2 regions of the Propioniciclava soli genome follow, and region 2 is predicted to be linked to the other one. Evidence: predicted binding sites of a transcription regulator. Region 2 holds the regulator's gene; the other holds the start of a gene.
The links. The regulator LexA, encoded in region 2, represses DNA repair genes until DNA is damaged. The targets are predictions, from matches to a motif close to TCGAACANNTGTTCGA.
Positions count from the first base shown of each region.

Region 1: the regulator LexA is predicted to act here: its motif matches at 4,083-4,098, upstream of PCC79_RS06835 (DUF222 domain-containing protein).

Region 1 is NZ_CP115965.1:1,485,950-1,491,558, reverse strand. It holds gene PCC79_RS06855 (DUF7507 domain-containing protein) at 1-2,245, shown strand, start outside; gene PCC79_RS06850 (copper chaperone PCu(A)C) at 2,488-2,802, shown strand; gene PCC79_RS06845 (hypothetical protein) at 2,857-3,084, shown strand; gene PCC79_RS06840 (hypothetical protein) at 3,252-3,635, opposite strand; partial or broken gene PCC79_RS17395 (DUF3558 family protein) at 3,642-3,929, opposite strand; gene PCC79_RS06835 (DUF222 domain-containing protein) at 4,117-5,523, shown strand; gene PCC79_RS06830 (TetR/AcrR family transcriptional regulator) at 5,504-5,609, shown strand, end outside.
Region 2 is NZ_CP115965.1:1,613,500-1,619,108, reverse strand. It holds gene PCC79_RS07410 (vitamin B12-dependent ribonucleotide reductase) at 1-2,807, opposite strand, end outside; gene nrdR (transcriptional regulator NrdR) at 2,864-3,364, opposite strand; gene PCC79_RS07400 (hypothetical protein) at 3,558-3,770, opposite strand; gene lexA (transcriptional repressor LexA) at 4,263-5,075, shown strand; gene PCC79_RS07390 (ATP-dependent DNA helicase) at 5,118-5,609, opposite strand, start outside.

The DNA.
Region 1 (5,609 bases), 130 kb from region 2:
CGGCGTCCTCAGCCCGGACTTCTCGGGTGACCTGGTGAACGCCGCCAACGTGACCAGCGACACAGTCGACCTCGACCCGACGGACAACACCGGCGTCGCCCGGGCGGCCACGCAGCCGCGGGCCGACCTCGTCCTGGTGAAGGCAGGGCCGGCCACCGCGCGGGCCGGCGATCCGATCACGTGGACGCTCACCCTCACCAACGCGGGCCCGTCCACGGCGCTCAACCCGCGCGTGGTCGACCTCCCGCCGTTGGAGCAGCTCAACGACGTGGTGGCGAGCGTGGACGACCCCTCTTGGTCGTGTGAAGCCACGAACACGGGGCCGGACTGCTCGGGCGAGCGGCTGGCACCGGGGGCCAGCGTCGTCATGACGGTCAGCGCCGTCATCGACCCGGCCTTCGTGGGGACGTTCCGGCAGAACGCGACCGTGGATGCGGCCACCCCCGACCTCGACGATGCCTCGAACGTGGCGTCCGTGGACACCACGGTGAGCGCGGTGGCCGACCAGGGGGTGACCAAGACGTTGGTCTCCGAGGAGCCGGTGGTGCCGGGCGAGAGCGTGGCGTGGCTGATCCGCGTGGTGAACCTCGGGCCGTCGTTCGCCCGCGACAGCGTGGTGACGGACGCCCTACCCGCCGGTCTTACCGAGGTGACGGTGACCACCTCGGCGGCCTTCGGGTCGTGCGCGGTGGCGGACGCGACGCTGACCTGCTCGATCCCCGAACAGGGCGTCGGCGAGGCCAACGCCGTGGAGATCGTGGTGGGCGGCACGCTCGCCTCCGACGTGATCGGTGACGTGACGAACACCGCCGAGCTCACGTCGACCACCCCGGACCCGTCGACGGGGAACGACAGCTCAACGGTGGTCGTCCCGGTGACGCCGCGCCCGGATCTTGCCGTGACCGTGTCCCAGGGCCAGCCCGACCCGGCGGTGGCCGGCGGTGTGGTGGCGTGGGACCTGGCGGTGGCCAACGTCGGACCCTCCGATGCGAGCGATGTGGTGCTCACCGCCGTCCTGCCCGCCGGGGTCGCGGACGTGACCACGCTCGACCTGCCGGACGGCTGGAGCGTGACGGCCACCCCGGACGCCTCGGGCACGACGACGCTGCGCTTCAGGGCGGCCCGCGTGGCCGCCGGCGCGACCCTGGCGTTCCGGGTGAGCGGCGTGGTGGACGCGGACGCGACCGGCCAGCTGGCCGTCACCGCCTCGGTGGCCACCGGGCTGGATGAACCCGTGCTGGCGAACAACACCGACGCCACCAGCACCCCCATCGTGAGCAGCGGCGGCCTGGAGGTGGTCAAGACGGCCTCGACCGACGTCGCCGCGGGCGTGGGCGCCGTCGTGGACTACACCGTTCTCGTGACCAACCCCGGCCCGAGCACGGTGGACGCCATCACCGTGACGGACGCCCTGGCCACCGGGGTGGAGCTGGCCGTCACGTGCCCGGCCACGAGCCTGGCGGGGGCGGCGTCCATGACGTGCGCGGTGGCCCCCTACACGCTGACCCAGGCCGACGTGGACGCCGGGGGCGTCCTGAACGGCGCCACGGCGACCGGCACACTGCCCGACGGCGTGGCGGTCACGGGGGCCGGGGCGGCCACGGTCGGCGTCGAACTGGCGCCCGGGTTGGCCCTCACCAAGAGCGGCGTGTACGCCGATCGCGGTGTGGCCGGCGGCACGACCGATGACGTGGTGACGTGGACGTTCACGCTCACCAACACCGGCAACACGACGGTGCGCGATCTGGGCGTCGACGACCCGCTCGTGCCCGGCGTCGTGGTGCCGGTGTCCACGCTGGCGCCGGGGGCGTCGGTGACCGTGACGGCCACGACCGGGGTTGCCGAGGGGTGGATCACGGCGGGGCAGGTGCGCAACATCGCGACGGCCACGGGCCTGGCCCCGGCGCCCTGCCCGACCTCGACGGCGGACCTCGTCGCCCTGGCCGCCGTGCTGGCGTGCCACGCGAGCCTCGAGGCCGTGGCGGCCACGGTGGTGGACGTGCCGGCCGCCCCCGTCGTTCCCCCGACCCCGACCTTGTCGCCTTCGCCAACGGCCACGCCGACGCCGACCGCCGGGCCCACCCCGGCACCCAGCCCGACCCCCACACCGGCACCGGTTCCGCCCCGGTTGCCGCAGACCGGAACCGACACGACCCTCGGCGCCCTCGCGGCGGGCCTGGCCCTGCTGCTGGCCGGCGGGTTGCTGCTCGGGTACCGGCGCCGATCCACCGATGACAAGGAGTGACCCTGTGAAGATGCCGTTCCCCACCCTCACCGGAACCCGGTGGTGGCGCCTCGCGCTCGCGCCGGCCGTGGCCGCCCTGGTGCTGCTGAGCGGGTGCACCGCCCCCCCCCACGGCACCGGACACAACCGACGCGACGACCCCCGCCGCGACGGAGGGCGAGGCCGCGGGTGCCGGCGAGGCTGCTGCCGAGGAGACCGCCGAGCCGGCGCCGGCCGGCGTCGCGGCGAGCGAGGCCACGCTCGTGCGCTCCGGCGACGACGCGACGCTCATCGCGACCTTCACCAACGAGGGGGACCAAGCGGTGACCCTGCGGGCCGTCGCCTGCCCGTGCGCGGGCATGGTGCAGCTCGGGACGCCTGCCGGTGACGAGCTGACGCCGCTCTCGACGGGCCTCGAGGTGCCGGCCGGCGGCAGCGCCGAGATCGGCAACGACCAGGTCGTGGTACGCCTGACCGGGGTCACCGAAGCGGTCACCGCCGGCCAGGAGGTAGCCCTGCAGGCCTACTTCGGCACCGAGGGCGTCGTGGAGTTCACCGCGGGCGTCGAGGTCGAGTAGCCGGTATTCGAACTTCTGTTCGACAAAGCCGCCCTGTCGTGCCACGCTGGGGCCATGAGCTCCCGGACCGATGCCGCGTTCGGGGCGCTGGCCGACCGCGTGGACGCGACCACCCCCTCCGCCCAGCCCCGGACGCCGTGGTGCTTCGTGGACGGCGTCCTGCCCGGGGTTATCGCGCAATGGACCAACCTGGGCGGCGAGTGGGAGGCCCTGGTGGCCTACGTCAAGGACGGCGAACTCCGTACCGCCACCCTCCCGGCCCGCCGACTGACGCCGCGCTGACTGAACCGCGCTGACCGACTCCGCACCGACTCCCCCGCCACCTCCCGGGCCAGTGGCTGGCCCTGATCGGTGTCGTACCGGTCGCTGTCATCGCATGGGCGTGGAGTGACGTGCACGGCCTGGTGGGCCCGAACGCCACAGCCCTCCGGCGGGCGGCAGTTGAAGTCTCAGCCTGCGCGTTCGTGGGCCGCCTGCGCTGCTTGCGTGACCTGCTCAATCGGCAGCGGTTCAGGCAACTTCTGTTGCGGCGACATCAACTGCAACGACGTGTACCAACCCGCCTCACATATCTGCACGTTCACGGCCAGCGGGTTCTCGTTCGAGGGGACAACCCGGTGCGTCACCTGGCTTCCGGCCGGCTCACCCCCCATCTCCGCAAGGGTCGAGAAGATGGAGCATGCATCAGTGCTGGACAGCGTCTCACCCGACGCGATGAGTTCCCTCACGCGCTCCAGCCGAGGCTTCATGGGCGCCAACTGCGGCGAGTCGATCGCCTGCTCGATGGTCTCCACCGCGTCCGGCAGTGCCTTCGCCCACTGGGAGGCATCCATGCTCAGGACCTGTACGACCAGACCATTCGACGCCGTCCACTGACAGTTCGGCATCCCCGCAGTCTGGCCAGATTCCGAGGTCGCAGGCGTACCAGACTCGCCGGTCAACCGCGCCACTTCTTCAGGCCCCAGCAGACCGCAAGGATCAGAGGGAGATGTGGCGCTGGCGTTCTGCGGAGGAGTTATGGCCGCAGACGGCGACTGAGGCGACGACGCCGCGGGCGAGCTCGCGGCCGGCGCCGGCGCGCTGGGAGGCGCAACAGGCGAGCTCGTCGCTGGTGAGGAGCAAGCCATCATCATCAGGAGACCGGCAGCAGGGACGACCGCCAAGAGCTTGTGACGCATAGTTCCTCCTCGGTTCGGGAGCCTACCGAAGACGTCGCTTCCGGTCGAGCCTTCGGCAAGCATGCGGCATGAGCAGTCATTCCATCTCCTGCTCTGATCTATTGGTACGCCTGTTCTAATCGTGTAGTATGGGTGCATGACGTGGGAGGCGCGCACAGATGGCGGCCCGGACCCGGTGGATGCGGGTCTGGATCGCCTGGCTGCCGCCGCGGCCGCCCAGCGCGAGGCCGAGGTCGAACAGGTCCGGGCCCTGCTCTGGTTGGCCGACCACTGGGAGATCGACGAGCCGGCGGCCCTGGGTGCCTGCGCCCGGGTGGAGGGCATCGAGCGCGCCCTGCCAGCCGGTGCCGACGGAACCGCCGTGGTCGGTGAGTTCCTCGCCCTCGAGGTCGGCCCCCTGCTCGGAATCCGGCCGGCGGACGCTGCCGCCCGGATCGCGGACGCGGTCAACCTCCGAGATCGCCACCCCGCCCTGTGGGAGGCCGTCCAGTCCGGCGCGATGCGGGTGCACCAGGCGCGTCGGATCACCACCGAGTGCGCCAACCTCGACCGCGCGGGAGCGCAGTGGGTGGATGAGCAGATGGCCGGAGCGGCCGCTGCGGGCCTACCGTGGCCCCGAGCCACCCGGCTTTTGAAGGGGCTGGTGGTCAAGGCCGATCCCGCGCAGGCCGCCCGCCGCGCCCAGCAGGAACGCCGCCACACGCACGTGTGGGTGGGCAAGCTGTCCGATGGTCACGTCAGCTTTGGTGGCCGCCTCCGCGCAGCCGACGGCCTGGCCCTCGACGAGGCTCTCGACATCATCGGCCGCGACATGCTCGAATCCACCACCCCGAGCGCCACGATGCCCACCACCGTGGAGCAGGCGCGTGCGGCCGCGGTCGGGGTCCTCGCGCGGATGTTCTTCGGCGAACCCGGAACCACACCCGACGCGCAACCGGCGTCGGCCCCGCAACGGAGGGCGACGCTGGTGGTGCACGTGGCCGCCGAGGCCCTCTCCGAGCCCGACGGCGTCGCCCGTATCGAGGGCTGGGGTCCGTCCCTGGTCACCCACCTGCCCGAGCTGTTCTCGGGAAGTCACCTGGCCATCCGGCCCGTGCTCGACCCGGCTGCCCTCGCGCCGGTCGACTCCTACGAGATCCCCGAGCGACTCCGCTTCGCGGCCACCCTGCGCAACCCCTACGACACGTTCCCCCACGCGAGTGCCCCCGCCCGGGCCTGCGACCTGGACCACACGGTTCCCCACCGTGCGGGCGGGCCGCCCGGTCAGACCAGCCTGGCCAACCTCGCCCCACTCGGCCGCACCCCCCATCGCGGCAAGACCCACGGCGGCTGGCACGTGGACGCCCTCGTCCCCGGCACGTATCTGTGGACCAGCCCCCACCACCGCCAGTACCTCGTCACGCGGTCCGGCACCCACCGGCTCCCGAACGCGGCCCCCGTCGCACCGCCGGCGCGGTCGCGCCCTCGCCTCGACCTCCGTTATCCGCCGCAGGCCGTGCGCCTGCACCTGCCAGGGCTCGGCCATGCCCCGCCCCCGCGCTGACCAGCAGGGCCCCAGCGCCCAGGAGCGGCTCGAGGCCGCGTTCTGGGGCCTGCTGGCGGAGCGCCCGTACGCGGATCTCACGGTCG
Region 2 (5,609 bases):
GATGGCCGCATCTTCGTGCCGCAGGTGAAGCACAGGGGCGCGTCGACGGCGTGACCGGTGACCCGCTCCATGAGTTCGGCGGTGGTGTGCGCACCGGTGAGGTCCGGGCTCGCGGAGACCAGGCTCGGCTGGTTCGGGCCCGACTCGTCGAAGCGCATGTCGTCGATCGCGTCGTTCTTGAGCGACTCCGACTCGATGAGCTGGGCCTCGTCCTCCTCGGAGAGGTAGGAACCGGTCTCGACGTACCGGGCCCGCTCGCTGGCGGTGTAGATGCCCAGCTCGCCGCGTTCGTCGAAGCTCAGGTAGTCCAGCGCCAGCCGCTTGAAGACGTAGTCGATCACCGACTGCGCCATCCGCAGGTCGACGTCGTCGGTCATGCCGGCGGGCTCGAACTTGAGGTTCGTGAACTTCTGGACGTACGTCTCCAGCGGCACGCCGTACTGCAGCGCGATCGAGATCGCGATGGAGAAGGCGTCCATGACACCGGCCAGCGTCGAGCCCTGCTTGCCGAGCTTGAGGAACAGCTCGCCCAGACGGCCGTCCTCGTACTCCGAGCTCGTCATGTAACCCTCGGCGCCACCCACGGTGAACGACGTCGTCCGCGACATGCGCTGCTTGGGCAACCGCTGCCGACGCGGGCGGTACTCGACGCGCACCGCCGGCTCGGCCTTCACCTCGACGACCGGCTCGACCTTCTTCTTGGCATCGCTGAGCGGCTGGCCCACCTTGCAGTTGTCGCGGTAGACGGCCAGGGCCTTGAGCCCGAGCTGCCAGCCCTGCATGTACACGTCGGCGATGTCCTCGACCGTGGCCGACTCGGGCAGGTTCACCGTCTTGGAGATCGCGCCGGACAGGAAGGGCTGCACGGCCGCCATCATCCGCACGTGGCCCATCGGCTTGATGGCCCGCTCACCCATCGCGGTGTCGAACACCTCGTAGTGCTCCGTCTTCAGCCCGGGCGCCCCCACGACGTGGCCGTGCTCGGCGATGTAGGCGACGATCGCCTCCACAACCTCGGCGGAGTACCCGAGCCTGCCCAGGGCGCGCGGGATCGTCTGGTTGACGATCTGCATCGACCCGCCGCCAACCAGCTTCTTGAACTTCACCAGCGAGAAGTCCGGCTCGATGCCGGTGGTGTCGCAGTCCATCATGAAGCCGATCGTGCCGGTCGGCGCGAGCAGGGACGCCTGCGCGTTGCGGAAGCCCTGCTTCGCGCCCAGTTCGACGACATGGGCCCATTCGGCGCTGGCGGCGTCGTGAACCGGGCGGTCCGCCGCCTCCACGATACGCAGGTCGTCGTTCGCGGCCTGGTGCTTGCGCATGACCTTCTGGTGCGCCGACGCGTTGCGCGCGTAACCGGCGTAGGGGCCGACGACGCCGGCCAGTTCGGCCGAGCGACGGTAGGCCGCCGCGGTCATGAGCGACGTGATCGCCGCAGCGAGGCTGCGCCCACCCGGGGAGTCGTAGCCCCGGCCCATGGCCATCAGCAGCGCGCCCAGGTTGGCGTAGCCGATGCCGAGCTGGCGGTAGTCACGCGTCGTCTGCGTGATCGCCTCGGTCGGGAAGTCGGCGAAGCAGATCGAGATGTCCATGGCCGTGATGATGAGCTCGCAGGCCTTCACGAACGTCTCCACCTCGAAGGTGTCGTCGTCGCGCAGGAACTTCAGCAGGTTGAGGCTGGCCAGGTTGCAGGAGCTGTTGTCGAGGCTCATGTACTCCGAGCACGGGTTGGACGCCGTGATGCGGCCCGTCTCGGGGTTGGTGTGCCACGCGTTGATCGTGTCGTCGTACTGGATGCCGGGGTCGGCGCACTGCCACGCGGCCTCGGCGATCTTGCGGAACAGGACGCGGGCGTCCACCTCCTCGATCACCTCCCCCGTCATCCGACCGCGCAGCCCGAACTCGGTGCCCTCCTCGACAGCCTTCATGAACGTGTCGTTGACGCGCACCGAGTTGTTGGCGTTCTGGTATTGGACGCTGACGATGTCCTTGCCGCCGAGATCCATGTCGAAGCCGGCGTCGCGCAGCGCGCGGATCTTGTCCTCCTCACGCGCCTTCGTCTCGACGAACTCCTCGATGTCGGGGTGATCGACGTCGAGCACGACCATCTTCGCCGCGCGGCGGGTGGCGCCGCCCGACTTGATCGTGCCGGCCGAGGCGTCCGCCCCCCGCATGAAGGAGACCGGCCCGGACGCGGTGCCACCGGAGGACAGCAGCTCCTTGCTCGAGCGGATGCGGGACAGGTTCAGGCCGGCACCGGAGCCGCCCTTGAAGATGAAGCCCTCCTCCTTGTACCAGTTGAGGATCGAGTCCATCGAGTCATCGACGCTGAGGATGAAGCATGCGCTGACCTGCTGGGGGCTCTGCGTGCCGACGTTGAACCAGACCGGGCTGTTGAAGCTGAACACCTGGTGGAGGAGCATCCAGGTCAGCTCGTGGTCGAAGATCTCGGCATCCTCGGGCGTCGCGAAGTATCCGTTCTCCTCGCCCGCGGTGCGGTATTTGCCGACGACCCGGTCGATCAGCTGGCGCAGGCTGCGCTCGCGCTGGGGCGTCCCCACGGCGCCGCGGAAGTACTTGGTGGTGACGATGGTGGAGGCGTTGAGACTCCAGAAGTCCGGGAACTCCACGTCGCGCTGCTCGAAGACCGTTTCGCCGGTCTTCCAGTTCGTCTGGACGACGTCGCGCGACTCCCAGGTCACCTCGTCATAGGGGTGGGCGCCCTCGGTGGTGAACACGCGCTCGATGGTCAGGCCGGCGCCGCCCTTCGTCGCGCCCTTGCGGGGTGCCTGCTTCGTCTCGGTCATGGAATACCCTTCTCCTCCTGGGTTGTTCGGCGCCCGCGGGGCGCCGGTGGGTGGTTTCAGAACAGCTGCTGCTCAGTGGGTTCGGGCACGTCCGACGACGCACCCACGGACGACAGCTCCCCCCGGAGACGGTCGATCTCCGCCTCGAAGTCCTCCACGGACTGGTAGTGGCGGTACACGGACGCGAACCTCAGGTACGCCACCGCGTCGAGTTCTCGCAGGGGGCCCAGAATGGCCACCCCGACCTCGTCCGCCGGGATCTCCGCCTGGCCCGCGGCGCGCAGCGCCTCCTCGACCTGCTGGCCGAGGCGAGCCAGCTCGCCCTCCGACACCGGACGGCCCTTGCAGGCCTTCCGCACGCCGCTGACGACCTTCTCGCGCGAGAAGGGCTCAACCACGCCGGAGCGCTTCACGACGACGAGCTGCATCTGCTCAAGGGTGGTGAAACGCCGCTGGCACGACCGGCACTCCCGCCGCCGCCGGATTGAGGTGCCGTCCTCCGCCACGCGCGAGTCGAGGACGCGGGAATCGGTGAATCGGCAGTACGGACAGTGCACGGCTCTCCCTCCTCCCGCGACAGCCTCGCCCTGTGGACGAAGGTGTGGATCTCCCGTGGACACCCTGTGCGCCACGACCACAATCTGTGGATGAACGACACCGATGTAACTACTACATGTAGAGGTTAGGAGCAGAGGTGGGCACGATGCAAGCTCGTCGGCGCGTCGCGCCGGTGCGGCGCGCCGACGTCGGTCAACGCCCCGGCTGAGGAGCCACGAACGCCGCCGTCAGGGCCGTTTCGGCCACCGGCTCATTGCTCACGGCGAGGAAGGCCCCGACCAACGTCGTGGCCATGACCCCCACCACGACGGCAACCAGCATCACCATCACCGCCACACCCCGGGGCGTCCAGTACAGCCGGCCGGACGCCGACGGGGCAGCGGCCGGCCGCGCAACCGACGTCACCGACCGCACCTCCGCACACGCCCTCGCGCCGGACGCCGTCCAGGCGCGCCCGCGTCGATCGGCTCCCACACCCCGCACGGCGCCACGCGCCGCGGCGACCCGCCCTGCGTCAGGCCGCGCCCGGTCCGGGCCCGTCGCGTCCGAGCGTGACGCCGGCCCCCGCGTGCCAAGCTGGCGAGGGGCGCGGGCCGGCGCGGTGCGGGCGGGTTCCGCCGCCATCGGGTCACGCGGGGTGGCAGACCGGACCGCCGGGCGATCCATCAGAACTGCACTCATGGTGGCTTCCTCTCCTGGTGCACCGGTCGAACATCTGTTCGATCAGTATGAACCGAACGGGCGAGCGATTGCAAGCACCCATCGCACATCTGTTCGAGCGTGCTGCTCACCTGGGGACGAGTCCATCAGCCGCCTCCGACAGTTTTCGAACCGAGTCGCGCGACACGTCGAACAGATGTTTGAATGCCCCCCGTGCGGAGCGCTAGCGTGACCTCCATGGCGACCACCACGACACCGAACCCGAACCCGTCGCGCCGCGGGCGGCCCCGCAAGCAGATTCCCAAGCAGTCCCACCGCGGCCGGCCCAGCGACGCCGATCTCGAGAAGCTCAGCAAGATTCGCCCCCTGCCCGACGGCCCTGCCGGGGAGGACGGGCTGACGATCCGGCAGCGCATGATCCTGCACCACATCCGCGAGATGGTCGAGGCGCGGGGCTTCCCCCCCACCATCCGTGAGATGGGCGACGCGGTCGGTCTGGCCTCGCCCAGCAGCGTGACCCACCAGCTCAAGGTGCTGGAGAAGAAGGGCTTCCTGCTTCGGGATCCCAAGCGTCCGCGCGCCCTCATGGTGCGGCTGCCCGGTGAGGCCACCGGGGCCGTCGCGCACGAGGAGGAGGCGGACGAGGTCGTGCCGGACGCCGATGTCCACGTGAGCGCCTCGGTGCAGGTTCCCCTGGTGGGCCGCATCGCGGCGGGTGGGCCGATCCTCGCCGAGGAACACGTCGAGGAGGTGCTTCCCCTCCCCCGCGACCTGGTGGGTGAGGGGCGGCTGTTCCTGCTCCAGGTCAAGGGCGACTCGATGATCGACGCGGCCATCTGCGACGGCGACTACGTCGTGGTCCGCCAACAGCCGGACGCGAACAATGGCGAGATCGTCGCGGCGCTCATCGACGGCGAGGCGACGGTCAAGACCTTCAAGCGGACGCCGGGGCAGGTGTGGCTGTTGCCCCACAACGACGCCTACTCCCCCATCGACGGCAACCAGGCCACCATCCTGGGCAAGGTCACCGCGGTGCTGCGGCGCGTCTGACTCGGCGTCACCCCCCGGGCGGACGTGGTGTCGCCCGGGGGCTCAGCCCGCCGCCTCGCTGGCCAGCCGACGCAGGCCAGCGATCGCGGTCTCCCGGTCCGTGGTCTGCCAGAAGTCGGGCATCGACGCCCGCAGGAACGAGCCATAGCGGGCCGTGCGCAGACGCGGGTCGAGCACCGCCACGACGCCCCGGTCGCTGACCCGGCGGATGAGGCGTCCGCTGCCCTGGGCCAGCAACAGGGCCGCGTGGTGGGCCGCGACCGTCATGAACCCCTTGCCCCCGGCCTGCTGGGCCGCCTGCTGGCGCGCGCGCATCAGCGGCTCGTCGGGCCGCGGGAAGGGAATCTTGTCGATGATGACGAGCTGGCACGTGTCCCCCGGCACGTCGACGCCCTGCCACAGGCTGAGCGTGCCGAACAGGCTCGTGGTGGGCTCGGCGACGAAGCGGCGCACCAGCTCCGGGAGCTGCGCGTCGCCCTGGCACAAGGTGGTGAACGATGGCAGTTCGGCGCGGCAGTGGCGCGCCGCCGCCTC